Regions from separate parts of the Nesterenkonia rhizosphaerae genome, predicted to be linked through region 1. Evidence: riboswitches for the same ligand, from Rfam matches in the RefSeq annotation. Region 1 holds a riboswitch; each other region holds the start of a gene.
What was found. A riboswitch is a leader RNA that binds a small molecule or an ion and turns the genes downstream of it on or off. The one in region 1 is predicted to bind S-adenosylmethionine.
Positions count from the first base shown of each region.

Region 2: it holds a riboswitch for S-adenosylmethionine, as region 1 does, so the genes downstream of both, ABEA23_RS07695 (acyl-CoA dehydrogenase family protein) here and ABEA23_RS08655 (O-acetylhomoserine aminocarboxypropyltransferase/cysteine synthase family protein) in region 1, are expected to answer to the same signal.
Region 3: it holds a riboswitch for S-adenosylmethionine, as region 1 does, so the genes downstream of both, ABEA23_RS02000 (MetQ/NlpA family ABC transporter substrate-binding protein) here and ABEA23_RS08655 (O-acetylhomoserine aminocarboxypropyltransferase/cysteine synthase family protein) in region 1, are expected to answer to the same signal.
Region 4: it holds a riboswitch for S-adenosylmethionine, as region 1 does, so the genes downstream of both, ABEA23_RS07675 (flavin reductase family protein) here and ABEA23_RS08655 (O-acetylhomoserine aminocarboxypropyltransferase/cysteine synthase family protein) in region 1, are expected to answer to the same signal.

Region 1 is NZ_BAABLW010000007.1:645,790-649,239, forward strand. It holds gene ABEA23_RS08640 (phenylacetate--CoA ligase family protein) at 1-350, opposite strand, end outside; gene paaI (hydroxyphenylacetyl-CoA thioesterase PaaI) at 356-799, opposite strand; gene gluQRS (tRNA glutamyl-Q(34) synthetase GluQRS) at 986-1,915, shown strand; SAM riboswitch class IV at 1,974-2,090, shown strand; gene ABEA23_RS08655 (O-acetylhomoserine aminocarboxypropyltransferase/cysteine synthase family protein) at 2,107-3,450, shown strand, end outside.
Region 2 is NZ_BAABLW010000007.1:425,423-428,872, reverse strand. It holds gene ABEA23_RS07700 (acyl-CoA dehydrogenase family protein) at 1-641, opposite strand, end outside; gene ABEA23_RS07695 (acyl-CoA dehydrogenase family protein) at 653-1,873, opposite strand; SAM riboswitch class I at 1,881-1,980, opposite strand; gene ABEA23_RS07690 (ABC transporter permease) at 2,079-2,915, opposite strand; gene ABEA23_RS07685 (aliphatic sulfonate ABC transporter substrate-binding protein) at 2,935-3,450, opposite strand, start outside.
Region 3 is NZ_BAABLW010000002.1:100,437-103,886, forward strand. It holds gene ABEA23_RS01995 (UDP-N-acetylmuramate dehydrogenase) at 1-587, opposite strand, end outside; SAM riboswitch class IV at 822-961, shown strand; gene ABEA23_RS02000 (MetQ/NlpA family ABC transporter substrate-binding protein) at 1,171-2,064, shown strand; gene ABEA23_RS02005 (methionine ABC transporter ATP-binding protein) at 2,110-3,207, shown strand; gene ABEA23_RS02010 (methionine ABC transporter permease) at 3,204-3,450, shown strand, end outside.
Region 4 is NZ_BAABLW010000007.1:421,722-425,171, reverse strand. It holds gene ABEA23_RS07685 (aliphatic sulfonate ABC transporter substrate-binding protein) at 1-283, opposite strand, end outside; gene ABEA23_RS07680 (ABC transporter ATP-binding protein) at 367-1,221, opposite strand; SAM riboswitch class I at 1,233-1,334, opposite strand; SAM riboswitch class I at 1,472-1,573, shown strand; gene ABEA23_RS07675 (flavin reductase family protein) at 1,586-2,170, shown strand; gene ABEA23_RS07670 (acetate--CoA ligase) at 2,219-3,450, shown strand, end outside.

The sequences.
Region 1 (3,450 bases):
TCCTTGTCGGTGAACGGGAACTTCGAAAGGTCCTCCAGGGTCTGCAGGTCATCGGGACCTACGCCTGCGGCGTCGTAGAGCTCGCGGTAGGCGGCGATGTTCTCGTAGGCGTGACTGATGGTGGCCTGCAGGCGCTGAAGCTGGAGCGACTCAATGTCTGTTCGCGGCAGCAGCTCTTCTGCATCGGGCTCAGCACCCGGGGTGACCGGTGCAGCAGTGGCCGCATAGGCGGCCTGCACCGCGTTGGTCTGCTTCGCCACTGGCGAGACGGGACGGGAACCGGGGCCTGCCGGTGTTTCGCCTGCGGTGCGCTGTGCGGAGGGCAGTGGATCTGAAGCTGTGATGGTCATATGTCTCACCTCGCGGAAGGAGTCTCGGCGGACTCGGTGGCAGGGAAGGGGATTGTGCGGGAGCGTCCGCGGAAGACCGCGATGGTCTCGGTGCCGTGAGTGACGGTGACGTCATAGATTCCGCTGCGGCCGCTGCGGGAGACCTCCACTGCCTCGGCCACTAGCTCATCATCGAGCTTCGCTGGTCGCAGGAAGTTGATATCCACCCCGGAGGCCACGGTGATCGTGCCGTCATCGCCGTCGGGATGGTTGCAGGCCATGGCGAAACAGGTATCAGCCAAGGTGAAGATCATGCCGCCGTGGGCGATTTTGAACCCATTGGTCATCTCTTCCCGCACGCGCATACGCAGCTTGGCGTGCCCGGGCTCGGCCAGCAGAACCTCTCCACCGAGCCAGCGGGTGCAGGAGTCAGTCTCAAGCATCCTATGCCGGGGGCCGTCTGCGGGCATGGGCACACCATTGCCGGCTTTCTGGGCAGTGTGCTCAGCAGTCTCCTCAGCGGTGGCTGGGGTGGCAGTGCTGGGTGCAGGCATCCGGGGCTCCTTGCATCAATTCCAGACCGATTGGTCAGTAAGTCAACTCAAGCACCCTGAAAATGTGATGTCAAGCACATTTAGGCGGCTCTATAGGATGGCATCATGTCCGCCGGTCGCTACGCCCCCAGCCCCTCAGGGGACCTGCACCTGGGGAACCTGCGCACCGCCCTGTTGTCCTGGCTCTTTGCCGCTTCAACCGGCCGTCCGCTGCTGCTGCGCTTTGAAGATCTGGACGCCGGCCGGACCATCCCCGGCTCCGCCGAGCGTCAGTTCAAGGACCTGAGGGCAATAGGCATCACCTTCAGCGGCGAGCCACTGTGGCAGTCCCAGCGGCAGCACCATTACGAGGCCGCCGTGGCCCAGCTGCGCGAGGCCGGTCTGGTCTACGAGTGCTTCTGTACCCGCCGCGAAATCCAGGACGCGCCCCGGGCGCCGCACGCACCGCCCGGGGCTTATCCCGGCACCTGCCGAGATCTCGGCGATGCAGAACGTCGCCAGCGCCGCCAGCAGCGGCCTCCGGCGCTGCGGCTGAAGGCTGAAGCCGGCGAGTACCGGGTGGCTGACCTGCTGCTTGGCGAGGTCACCGGACTCGTGGATGATCTGGTGCTGGTGCGCAATGACGGCACTGCCGCATATAACCTCGCCGTCGTGGTGGACGATCACTTAACCGGTGTGGACCAAGTGGTGCGCGGAGATGACCTGGCCAGCTCCACCCCGCGGCAGGTGTATCTGCGCGGCCTGCTCTACGGGCAGCAGACCGCTGAGTCGGTGCAATATGCCCATGTTCCGCTGGTGCTCAACCGGCAAGGTCAGCGGCTGGCCAAGCGTGACGGCGCGGTGACTCTGGGGCAGCTGAGTGAGTTGGGACAAAGCCCGGAACAAGTCCGCGATGAGCTCCTGGCCTCGCTGGGGCTGCCGCGTGGTCCTTTGGAACAGTCTGTGGAGACTTTTGATCCCTCTCGACTGCCGAAGCAGCCATGGGTGTTTAGCCCTGCATCGCAAAAACGCGGCCCAAGTGAGTCCATATAGCGAAACGTTTCATCCTGACTTGCGGCCCGTGCCACAAGTGGGCTTCACTTATAGCCACGGTCAAGAGTGCCAGCGCAAAACCCCGGTTTGCTGGCCGGCAACCCTCCTTCGCGGTGGGGTGCCCCGGGTGACGACCAGGTCGCAGCGCAGAACCGCGCTGAGGCAAGCGCGAGTCATGAGGAGACATCTCTATGTCTGAGAACACCCCCACTTTTTCCCCGGAAACCGCCAAATTCGAGACCCGGCAGATCCATGCCGGTGTCGCCCCGGATCCCGCCAGCGGTGCCCGTGCCCTGCCGATTCAGCAGACCACCAGCTTCGTCTTCCCCAGCACTGACGCTGCCGCCAAGCGCTTCGGGCTGGAGGAGATCGCCCCCATCTACACCCGGATCGGCAATCCGACGGTGGAAGCGGTTGAGAACAAAATCGCAGCCTTAGAAGGCGGCGTCGGCGCTCTGGCAGTCGGTTCGGGGCAGGCCGCCACATCACTGGCGCTGCTGAATATCGCTGAAGCCGGCAGTCATATCGTCGCCTCACCGACTCTCTACGGCGGCACGCAGAATCTCTTCAAGCACACGCTGCCCAAGTTCGGCGTGGAAGTCAGTTTTGTGGAGGACCCCGATGACTTGGAGTCCTGGCGAGCTGAGATCAAAGGCAATACTGTCGCGTTCTTCGCCGAAACCGTGGCCAACCCGCGCGGAGATGTGCTCGATCTAGAAGGTGTAGCTGGTCTGGCGCATGAATTCGGGGCACCGCTGATAGTGGATAACACCCTGCCCACCCCGTATCTGCTGCGTCCTATCGAATACGGCGCCGACGTGGTGGTGCACTCAGCCACGAAGTTCCTCGGCGGGCACGGCACGGCCATCGCCGGGGTGATAGTGGACTCCGGAAACTTTGACTACAGCCGCTACCCCGAGCGCTTCCCGGGCTTCAACCAGCCGGATGAGAGCTACCACGGACTTGTCTTCGGCCGAGACTTAGGACCGGAGGGCATCTTCGGAGTCAACCTCTCCTACATCCTGAAGGCCCGGGTGCAGCTGCTGCGCGACCTCGGCCCCTCGCTCTCACCCCATAACGCTTTCGAGATCAACCTGGGCTTGGAGACACTGAGCCTGCGCGTTGAGCGTCATGTCCAGAACGCCCAAGCTGTGGCGGAGTTTCTTCAGCAGCACCCTGCTGTGCGCCGGGTGTACTACTCAGGCCTGCCCTCCAGTCCCTGCTACGAGCGGGCGCAGAAGTACCTGCCCAAGGGCGTGGGCGCAGTGCTGGCGTTCGAGATCGATGCAGCAGGAGATCACAGCGCCCAGGCTCGAGCGGGACAGCAGGTGGTCGATGCGCTGGTACTGCATTCACTGGTCGCCAACGTCGGTGACGTGCGTTCGCTGGCCATCCATCCAGCCACCACCACGCATCGGCAGCTGGGTGAGGCAGAACAGCGTGCTGCAGGCATCAAGCCTGGCCTGGTGAGGTTGTCGGTGGGCCTGGAGCACATCGATGACATCCTGGCCGACCTCCAGCAGGCACTGGACACC
Region 2 (3,450 bases), 220 kb from region 1:
TCATCGACGTAGGTCACACCTTCGCGCCCGTTCTCCAGAACGAAGGCCAGAATCCGCCCTGCTTCGGGTCCTGCGCTGATGCGTGCGTTGACCAGCAGCGCGTCTCCGACCGCGGATCCGGTGGAGTAGCGTTTCTTACCGTTGAGCACCCAGCCCTCAGCCTCTGGTACCAGGGTCAAGTCGGGATCGGTGGGGTTGACGGAGTCGCCCCAGATCCACTGCCCGGCAGCGGTGGCACGGAACCAGCGCTGCCGTTCGGCGGCGTCGGTAATTGTCAGGACGATGTTGCCTTCGTTGATGTAGTGGTAGGCCAGCAGCTGGGAAATGGAGGCATCCGCGCGGGCGAGGATGCGCACCACGGTCAGGGCGGTGGACCAGTGGCCGCCGCCTCCGCCGTGCTCCTTCGGCACCAGCAGGCTCACCAGTCCGGAGTCTTTGAGGAGCTTCGCCTCAGCGAAGGGGGTCGCATTGGCACGGTCGCGCTGGATGGCGTCGGCTGCCAGCTTCTGCGCTAATTCCTCAGCGATTCCGCTCCAGTGCTGCAGCTCTTCCTCGGTGGCCCAGCCGGCGTCAACCCAGTGTGAGCGCGGCTGAAGTGCTGTATCTGTCTCTGCTGGTGGGGTCAGTGTAGTTTCAGACATCCTGGTTCCTTTCAGGCTTTGGTGGTGTCAGGTTCGCCGACGCTCCAGAGGCGGACCGGGTCGGTGCCGTTGACCCGAAAGTCCCCGGCGATCCGGGCCTTATAGACCCATGGGTTGTGACTGGTCACGGTCCGGGCATTGCGCCAGTGGCGGTCCAACCCTTTGCTGCGGTCTGTGCCGGAGGCTCCCAGAGCGTCGAATACTCGGGTGGTGGCCTCCAGCACCGGCTTATGCAGTGCCACCTGTGCACGTCCGGTGGCCAGCTCCACCTGGTTGGCTGCCTCCAACTGCTGCTCCGCATCTCCTCCAGCGGCGGCGAAGGCCGCATCCAGGGCACGCGCTGTCTCTAGCACTTGAGCACGCGCCAGGTGAGCTACCGCATCGACTTCCCCCACGGCCTGGAGCAGCTGCGGGTCGGTGTTGGGAGTGGCGGTATTGGCGTGGGTATAGGTGCGGCTGCGGGTGGACAGTGCTGCGGCGATATCCCGTGCCGCCGCTTCGGCGATTCCGGCGAGCACAATGAGCAGCACATGCTGGTACAGCGCGGTCTGGTACGGGAACCGCTCGTGCAGCAGCCGCAGTTCGGATTCGGCCACTGCGGCGTTTTCCAGCACCATAGAGCCCGAAGCCGTTGTGCGCTGGCCGATCCCGTTCCAGTCGTCCTGGATTGTCACTCCGGGCTGGTCCCGGGCCACCAGCACCGCAAGCTCCTGGCCCTGTTCATCCCGGGCGGTCACATCCAGCCAGTCCGCAAACAGGGATCCTGTGGTGTAATACTTCACCCCATTGACCACCGGCCCGCCTGCGGACTCGGACACCACGGTTCCGGAGCGGTGAAATCCGCCCTTCCCCGGTTCGGTCCAGGCGTTGCCTGCGAGTTCACCGCGGCCCAGGCGCTGCAGCCAGCGACGGGCGGGCTCATCGGGTTCACCGCGCCACAATGCGTCTTCCTGGACCGCGAGGTGACCCCGAATGGCCTGTGGGATATTGCTGTCCTGGGCGGCGAGCTCCACCAGCAGCTCGGAAGTCTGCACCCAGTTCAGTCCGAAGCCGCCGTAGGACTCCGGCACCCGGAGTCGGCCGATGCCTGCCTCTGCTAGGCGGTCGATCTCCGCTGTGGGAAGCACTCGGTTCAGTTCGCGTTCGAGCGTTCCTGCACCGACGGCCTCAATGGCATCCAGCAACTGCTGCGGAACCGGCAGCTGCGTGGATACGGGCACACTGATAGACATGAAAATTCCTCCATCGATTCTGGCGTTAGCACCATGACTCCCTGTATTGGGGAGCCGGGTTGCTGCGACGTCATCGGGCCAGATCCCTCAGTCGCTCTGGATGGGTTGTTCAGTTATTTACTCTAAATGATCAGTGATCATTATCGTCAATTCAGTCGGTGCGGAGCGTCACAAACCGTAAGACAGCCAGCACCTTGGTGCCGGTTTAAGCCCAGGTTTTCAGAGCTTTGCGCTCAATAAGCCCCAGCAGTGCGTCAGAGAACTTGCCGAGCACAGCAAGCATCACAATGGCCAGCAGCAAGCGGTCAGTGCGCCCGTTGTTCTGGGATTCAGTCAGCAGGAATCCCAAGCCCTCTGCCGCACCCAGCAGCTCCGAAGCCACCAGGAACAACCACGCTTGAGCCAGCCCGATCCTGAGCCCAGCGAATACAGTGGGTACGACGGCGGGCAGCTGGACAGTTGTCAGCAACCGCACCCCGTGGAACCCGAAGGCCCGGCCAGCCTCTACAAGCTGCGGATCCACATGCCGTAGTGCAGTGTGAACTGCAGTGAAGACGGGGAAGAAGGCACCGATGGCGATCAGCAGCACCTTGCCTTCTTCGCCCAGCCCGATCCACAGCAGGATCAGCGGCACCCACGCCAGTGAGGGCACCGCCCGGACAGCTCCCACGGTGGGGTTCAGCAGGGCATCGGCTAGCCGGGAGAGGCCCAGCAAGGACCCCAGCAGAAGTCCAGCGCCAGCGCCAACCGCAAAGCCCAGCAGGACCCGCTGGAGGGATATCCCGATATGGGCGGTCAGGGCCCCTGATTCAAAGAGCCCAACTCCGGCATTGAACACCCGCTGCGGTGGGGGTAGCTGAACATTGGTGAAGATATTCAGCACATCAGTGGCCAGCCACCACAGCACCAGCAGCACAATAGGGACGATCAGCCCCAGCAGGATTTTCCCGCCGGGCAGTCTTCGGCCCGCGCTGGTTCTGCCAGCTGAAGCGGAGCTGTTCTGAGCGGGCTGGTCAACGGGTGTGGCAGGTGCAGAAGTCATGATCGTTCAGGTCCCCTGATTAGTCTTCTTCATCGGAGATATTGGCCTCATCGGCGGCGTTCTCGGTGCCGGCGGCGTCGGTGGCTTCACGGTTCTGCGCGAACTCGGGGTGGAACAGAGTCTCCAGAGCCTCATCCACCTCATCTTGACTGTCCACATCCCCGTTCTCTACGAAGTAGGGACCCGCGGCCTCCAGCGCCTGGCGCAGCTGATCCCCGGGAACCGGGTCGATATCGAAGTTCACGCGCTCACCGAGGACTCGCTGCGCAACCTCCAGCTCGATCCCGGAGTACTCGGCGAGGATCTCCGCGGTTTCCTCCGGGTTCTCGATCGCCCATTCTCGGGCTTGCTCGTACACGTTGACCACAATCTGGACTACATCGGGATGTTCTTCGATGAAGTCGGCGGGGGCACTGAGGACTGAATAGCTGTTGAAGTCCACATTCCGGTAGACCAACTCCGCACCGTCGAACTCAGCACCTGCCATGATCGGGTCCAGTCCGCTCCAGGCATCCACCTGGCCGCTGATCAGCGC
Region 3 (3,450 bases), on a different contig from region 1:
GTGAGCCGGAAGCGCACCGAGAGCACCACATAACGAGGGGAGCCTTCGATGGTGCTGCGCTTGAGCAGCGAATCGCGGTAGCCGAAGCCCAGCTGTTCATTGTTCAGCACGACCAGCTCACGGCTGGACCGGTCCCATGCGCGGATATCCACCAGCGTCTGCGATACCTCAGCTCCGTAAGCCCCCACATTCTGCACCGGTGTAGCGCCTGTTGAACCGGGGATACCGGAGAGTGCTTCTAATCCCACAAGTCCGCGCTCCACCGTCCAGGCCACGACGTCGTCCCAGGGGTGTCCCGCCGCTACTGTCACCAGCACGCCGTCCTCCCCCACTGGCTCGGCGGTCACTCCGGTGACCGCCACTTGCAGCACGGTGCCGGCGAACCCCTGATCAGAGACCAGTAGGTTCGATCCGCCGCCGAGCACCAGCAGCGAATCGCGGCCAGCTTCACGCTCCGCGTCAGCCGGGAGCGGATGCTCCTGCAGCACCGAAAGGATCTGCGCCTCGGAATCGCCCACAACCCACTGCCCGGCGGGGCCGCCCACGCGCGCGGTGGTGTGCTCACTGAAAGTACGGGAGGAAGTCACCCGCTTAGCCTACCGGGGCGCGGTTGGGGCCCTTCTTTCGCGCTTTACCATCCCCTTTTCGCTTCACCATCCCGGATACGGGTAGGCATTGCGAAAACCGGATGGTAAAACGAGCGCAGCGGTCGGCACGGGAAGGCCTGCGGAAGTATCACTACATATTTTGAACATACTGTGACACTTTGTGACACCTGACATCTGCTTTTGCTCCGCGGAACCGCTAGAGTATGGGGAGTGCTTCGCGAGAAGCGGCCCTCACGATCCGGAATCGGGCCGCTCGCCAACCCCATGTTCCTGGGTGGCACCGGATTAAGAAGCGGCCCGTTTCAGACGGCTTCACCAGCCGTCACCATGCCCGGAACGGGCAAGAGCAGACTCAAGAAGGGACACTCTCAAAAGATGTGTCGAATGTCCGTGCGCTAATCAGCGCCACCCTCCATCGGCTGGCCCCCATCAGGGCCTGAAGCGCTGTGCCCACAATCGGGCACGCCGTTGCCTGTGACGCGGGCCCGTCGTCGTCATTCTCATCTCACCTACAGTCCACTGCGGCACACCTATCCCCGCAGAAATCCTTGAGGAGACACCCATGTTTGCACCAAAGCGCCTAACCGCAGCCCTGGCCGCCACCGCCCTGCTTGGCCTGACCGCCTGCGGCGGCAACGGAGACGCTGAAGCCATTCCGGAGGACCAGACCTCTTTCCGGATCGGTGTGGCCAACCTGCACGAAGGCCACCGGCAGCTGGAGGAGATTGCTGAGGAGGAGTTGGGCTACGAGATCGAGCTGGTCAACTTCACCGACTACAACCAGCCGAATCCCGCTCTGTCCAACGGCGACATCGATGTCAACTGGTTCCAGCACATCGCCTACCTCGCTGAGCACAACAACAGCTCCGGGGATAACCTGCAGCCCATCGGCGCCACCGAGATTGTGCCGCTGACCGTGTACTCCAACGAGTACTCCGATGTCAGCGACTTCCAGGACGGCGACACCGTAGCCATCCCCAACGATCCGGTGAACCAGGGCCGCGCCATCAACGTGCTGGTGGCGGCAGGACTGCTTGAACTGGCTGAGGAGACTGCACAGCCCGAGCCACGCCACATTGATGAAGCAGCGTCGACTGTCAGCGTCCAGGCCCTCGACGCCGCCCAGACCGTCAACGCGCTGCAGTCGGTACAGGGCGCTGTGATCAACAACAACTTCGCCCAGGACGCAGATCTTGACCCGAACGAGGATGGCCTCTTCTCCGACGATCCGAGCGACCCGAGCGCCTTCCCCTACGTCAACGCCTTCGTTGCCCGCGAAGCCGATGTAGACAATGAGGCTCTGCGTGAGATCGCTGCGCTCTATCACGACCAGCGGGTGCTGGACATCATTGATGAGCGCTCTGCAGGCACCTCGGTTCCCGCCGGCGATGTGACCGCGGAGGAACTGCAGGAGGCCCTGACCGATTACCAGGAAGCCCTGCGTCAGGCCGAGTAATCGCTTAAGCCTGCACCATCCCCCAGCACAGAAAGCCCAGTATTTGTGAGCACTCCGAGCACAGAAAGCACCGCTGCGCTCGCTGCTGGTGGAGGTCCGCTGATCCATTTCAGCAATGTGACGCGGACCTTCACCACCGGCAAGTCATCTTCAGTCACCGCCGTCGACGACGTCTCCTTCACCGTGAACCGCGGGGAGGTCTATGGCGTCATCGGCTTCTCAGGAGCGGGCAAGTCCACTCTGATCCGGCTCGTCAATGGTTTGGAGAAGCCCACCTCCGGGACCATCACCGTGCTGGGTCAGCAGATCTCCGGCATGCCAGAGTCCAAGCTGCGGCACGTACGCTCGCGCATCGGCATGGTCTTCCAGCAGTTCAATCTGTTCACCTCCCGCACCGTGGCCGGCAATGTGGCCTATCCGCTGAAGGTCGCCGGTTGGAAGAAGGAAGAACGTGAGGCCCGCGTTGCAGAGCTGCTGGAGTTCGTAGGCCTGGCCGATAAAGCCAAGGCCTACCCCGAGCAGCTCTCGGGCGGGCAGAAACAGCGGGTGGGAATCGCCCGCGCGCTGGCCGCTGAGCCGGACATCCTGCTGGCTGATGAGTCCACCTCCGCCCTGGACCCCTCCACCACGGAGGAGGTGCTGCGGCTGCTGCGCCGCGCCAACGAGGAACTCGGCATCACCATCGTGGCCATCACCCACGAGATGGAGGTCATCCGTGCCATCGCTGACCGGGTGGCAGTCATGGACAAAGGCCGGATCGTGGAAGAGGGCCCTGTCTACGATGTGTTCTCCAACCCGCGCAGCGGCGCAGAAGCCAGCTTTGTCGGTTCGGCCCTGAAGGACAGGCCCACCGACGCCGACCTGGCCCGCATCCGCAAGAGCACTTCGGGAAGGCTCATCACCGTCTCGCTGCGCGATTCTGCCGCAGTGGGAGCAGTCCTGGGCCGTGCGGCAGCATTAGGTGTCAGCTTTGAGATCGTGCACGGCGGCATGAACACCACAAAGAACGCTGCCTTCGGTCTGCTGACCATCTCTGTTGAAGGCGACGACGCCGCCGTCGCCGGTTTCCTTGCCGAACTTCGCAGCGCTGGTGATGGCCAGGAGATCAGCACTGGCGCGACCGGAGAGGAGGCAGCACGGTGATCGAGCGTTTCCAGAATCTTGACTGGTCGTATTACCTGCCAGAACTGTGGGAAGCCACCCAGGACACCATCTACATGGTGGTCATGGCCTTTGCTATCAGCGGGGGCATCGGTCTGGCGCTTGGCCTGCTGCTCTACACCACCCGTGAGGGCAATATCCTGGCGAATAAGCCGGTCTTCGCCACGGTGAACTTCGTGGTGAACACCATCCGGCCCATTCCCTTCATCATTCTGCTCGCAGCCA
Region 4 (3,450 bases), 220 kb from region 1:
ACCCGGCAGTGGAGCCGATGTGAATATTGCCGGCGCGCAGGTTTTCGTTGGCTCGGTTGGAGCCGTGGGACTGAACCCATTGGACGTCGACGTCGTGCTCGGCAAGTTCCTCTTCCAGCCAACCGTGTTCCAGAATCACCAGAGACAGCGGGTTGTAGGTGGCGAAGTCGATATTCAGAGTCTCAAGCTCGTCATTGCTGCCTCCGCAGGCGGTAGCCGAGAGCATGGCTGTCGCCGCTGCGACGCCGATCAGAGACTTGAGCTTCAAAGATGCAGTGGGCATAACGGGGCCTTTCAGGCAATAAAGAACGGCAAAACACAAAGGTCTTTAGGGCAGGGATCGGCGAGCGGCCAGGGCCGGGGAGCTCAGTGCGAGTCCACGCCGAGGCCCGCGTAGAGTTCTCCACGCAGTCGGGCCAGTTCCGCTGATGCTCTCTCCCGGGGGCGCTGCCCGGGAACGGTGAGCAGCTGTTTGATGGTGGCCCCTTCTGGAGCGCCTGACTCTTCACCCGCTGCAGACGTTGGTGCGCCTAGCAGCAGGATTCGGTCAGCCAATTGCAGGGCCTCATCCACATCATGAGTCACCAGCAGCACGGTGGTGCCGGTCTGGGCGTGCACATCCAGCAGCAGGTCCTGCATTTTCAAACGAGTCAGGGCGTCCAGCGCACCAAAAGGCTCATCCAGCAGCAGGACGCCGGGTCGGCGGGCGAGCGCCCGGGCCAGTGACGCCCGCTGAGCCATGCCGCCAGAGACTTCGCGGGGTCGCAGATGAGCGCGTTCAGCCAGGCCGACGAGCTCCAGAAGCTCGTCCACCCGCTGGTTGCCCTCAGGTTTGGGCAACCCCCGCGGGAGCCCCATGTGAATGTTCTTGCGCAGTGATCGCCAGGGCAGCAACCGGGGCTCCTGGAATCCGACGGCGGTGCGCGGGTCGTATTTGGCCACCGGCTCACCGTTGATCAGAATCTCACCCTGATAGCCGTGGTCGAGTCCTGCCACGGCACGCAGCAGCGTGGACTTACCACAACCCGAGGCGCCTAATATCGCCACCACTTCCCCAGGGCTGACCTCCAGGCTGACATCACGCAGCACTGTGCGCTGCCCAAACTGCCGGCCCACATCACGGAAGCTCACGTTCAGCGAGTCCTGTCCACTGCTCTCAGCTGCTGTCTCAGAGGTGGGGACCGGAGTCTGGACGCGTTCAAGGGTGGGTACAGATGACATGAAGAAACTCACTCCCATCGGTTCTGGCGTTAGCACCGTGACTGCTGATGACTCAGCCAGCCGGGTTGCTGCGACGTCGTTGGGCCAGATCCCTCAGTCGCTCTGGATGGTTTGCTGCAAAGCTGTTACAGCGTAAATGTTCACAGCTTGTCTACGCCACACTCAGTGACCAACGCCAGTCACAAAATGCAATGTCTCGGAATGTGACACGGTTTTTGCTCAGCTCAGGAAGCGCGGCGTACGGTTAAAGCGTCCATCTCGAGCGGCCGAGAGATCTGGCTCTTTGACGCCGCAGCAACCCGGAGCTGTTTTTATCAGCACTGCCGGGTGCTACCGCCAGGACCGATGGGAGCGTGTATTCCTTATGACCTTGTCAGCGGCAACTCTGGCCCACCCCAATGCAGGGCACAAGCCCAGCAGCGACGACTCCACCGCACACAATCCGTCCAGTTCCGGAGTCCAGTCCCTGGATTCTCTGCAACTGCGCCGCGCCTTCGCGCAATTTCCCCAGGGCGTAGTGGTGGTGGCTGCACACATCAACGGAGCCCCGGAAGGCCTGGTGGCCTCCACCTTCACCGTGGGAGTCTCCCTAGAACCGGCGCTGGTGACATTCGCCGTCCAACACAGTTCCAATACCTGGCCCCGACTCCGGGAAGGTGCCTCCCACCTGGGAGTGTCAGTTATCGGCGCCGACCATCATGGGCTGTGCCGGCAGATTGCCTCCAAGGACCGCGCCGGGCGTTTCACCGGAGTGGACTACACCACCGACGACGGCGCGCTGCTCCTCGATGGTGCACCGCTGTGGCTTAAGACTCGGGTCTATAACGAGTTCACCGCCGGCGACCACGACATTGTGGTCCTAGAAGTTCTGGACCTCGGACTCGACGAACAGGCCCCGGGCCTGGTTTTTCATCGCAGCGAATTCAAGCCGCTTTCCGAAGCAGCCTGAGCTGCCTGATCCGTCCGCAACTTAAGTCCCCCAAGCGTAAGCAGAACTGTGCCCACTACCACTCCCCGCACCAACCAGTCCCCCTACACTGCCCAGGTCCACACCTGGGACACGCCCAGCGAAGCCAGCGGTGATGAACGACAGCGCCTGGACTTCTGGGATCAAGCCGCTTCCCTTCTCGAGTGGGACCGCCCCTGGCAGACCACCCACCACTGGACACCACCGAACCCGCAGACCCGCCGCGGACCGGTGATCCGCTGGTTTGAAGAAGGCAAGCTCAATGCCGCCGTCAACTGTGTGGACCGCCACGTGGCCGCCGGACGCGGGAGCAAAATCGCACTGCACTTTGAGGGTGAACCCGGTGATCGCGCCGATATCAGCTACGCAGAGCTGAAGGACCTGGTCAGCCAGGCAGCCAACGCCCTGCAGCGGCTGGGCATTGGCCACGGCGACCGTGTGCTCATCTACCTCCCGGTGCTGGTGGAGACCATCGTGATCACCCTGGCCTGCGCCCGCATCGGAGCCGTGCACCAGTTGGTCTTCGGCGGCTTCTCGGCTGAAGCGCTGCGCTTCCGCGTCTCGGACACCGGCGCGAAACTGCTGGTCACCTCTGATGGGCAGTACCGCCGGGGTGCAGCAGTGCCGGTGAAGGAGAATGCCGACGCCGCCGTCACCGGCCTCACTGTCGATGAAGGCGGCAGCGTGGAGCATGTCCTGGTGCTGCGCCGTACCGGCAGCGACATCTCCTGGACCACTGATGACCTCAACGGCGACGGCCTGGGTCGAGATGTGTGGTGGCACGACGTCGTCGACACCGCATCGACAGACCATGAGCCGCAGTTCTTCGATGCGGAGAATCCGCTGTTCATCATGTATACCTCCGGCACCACGGGCAAGCCCAAGGGCCTGGTGCATAGCACTGGCGGGTATCTCACCGGTGCGCTCTACAGCTATCTGCGGCTCTTCGCCCACCCTGATCCGGACCAGCGCGATCATGATGTCCATTGGTGCACTGCCGACTTAGCCTGGGTCACCGCCCATACCTACGAGATGTATGGCCCGTTGGCCGCCGGGGCCACCCAAGTGATCTACGAAGGGGTGCCCAATGTGCCCCATCCTGGCCGGCATTTTGAGATCATCCAGCGCCACCGGGTGACCAGCTACTACACCGCCCCGACCCTGGTGCGCTCCCTGATGGGCTGGTTCCCCTCAGGGATCCCCTCCGAGTACGACCTCTCCTCCATCAGGCTGGGCGGCACCGTCGGTGAGGCCGTCAACCC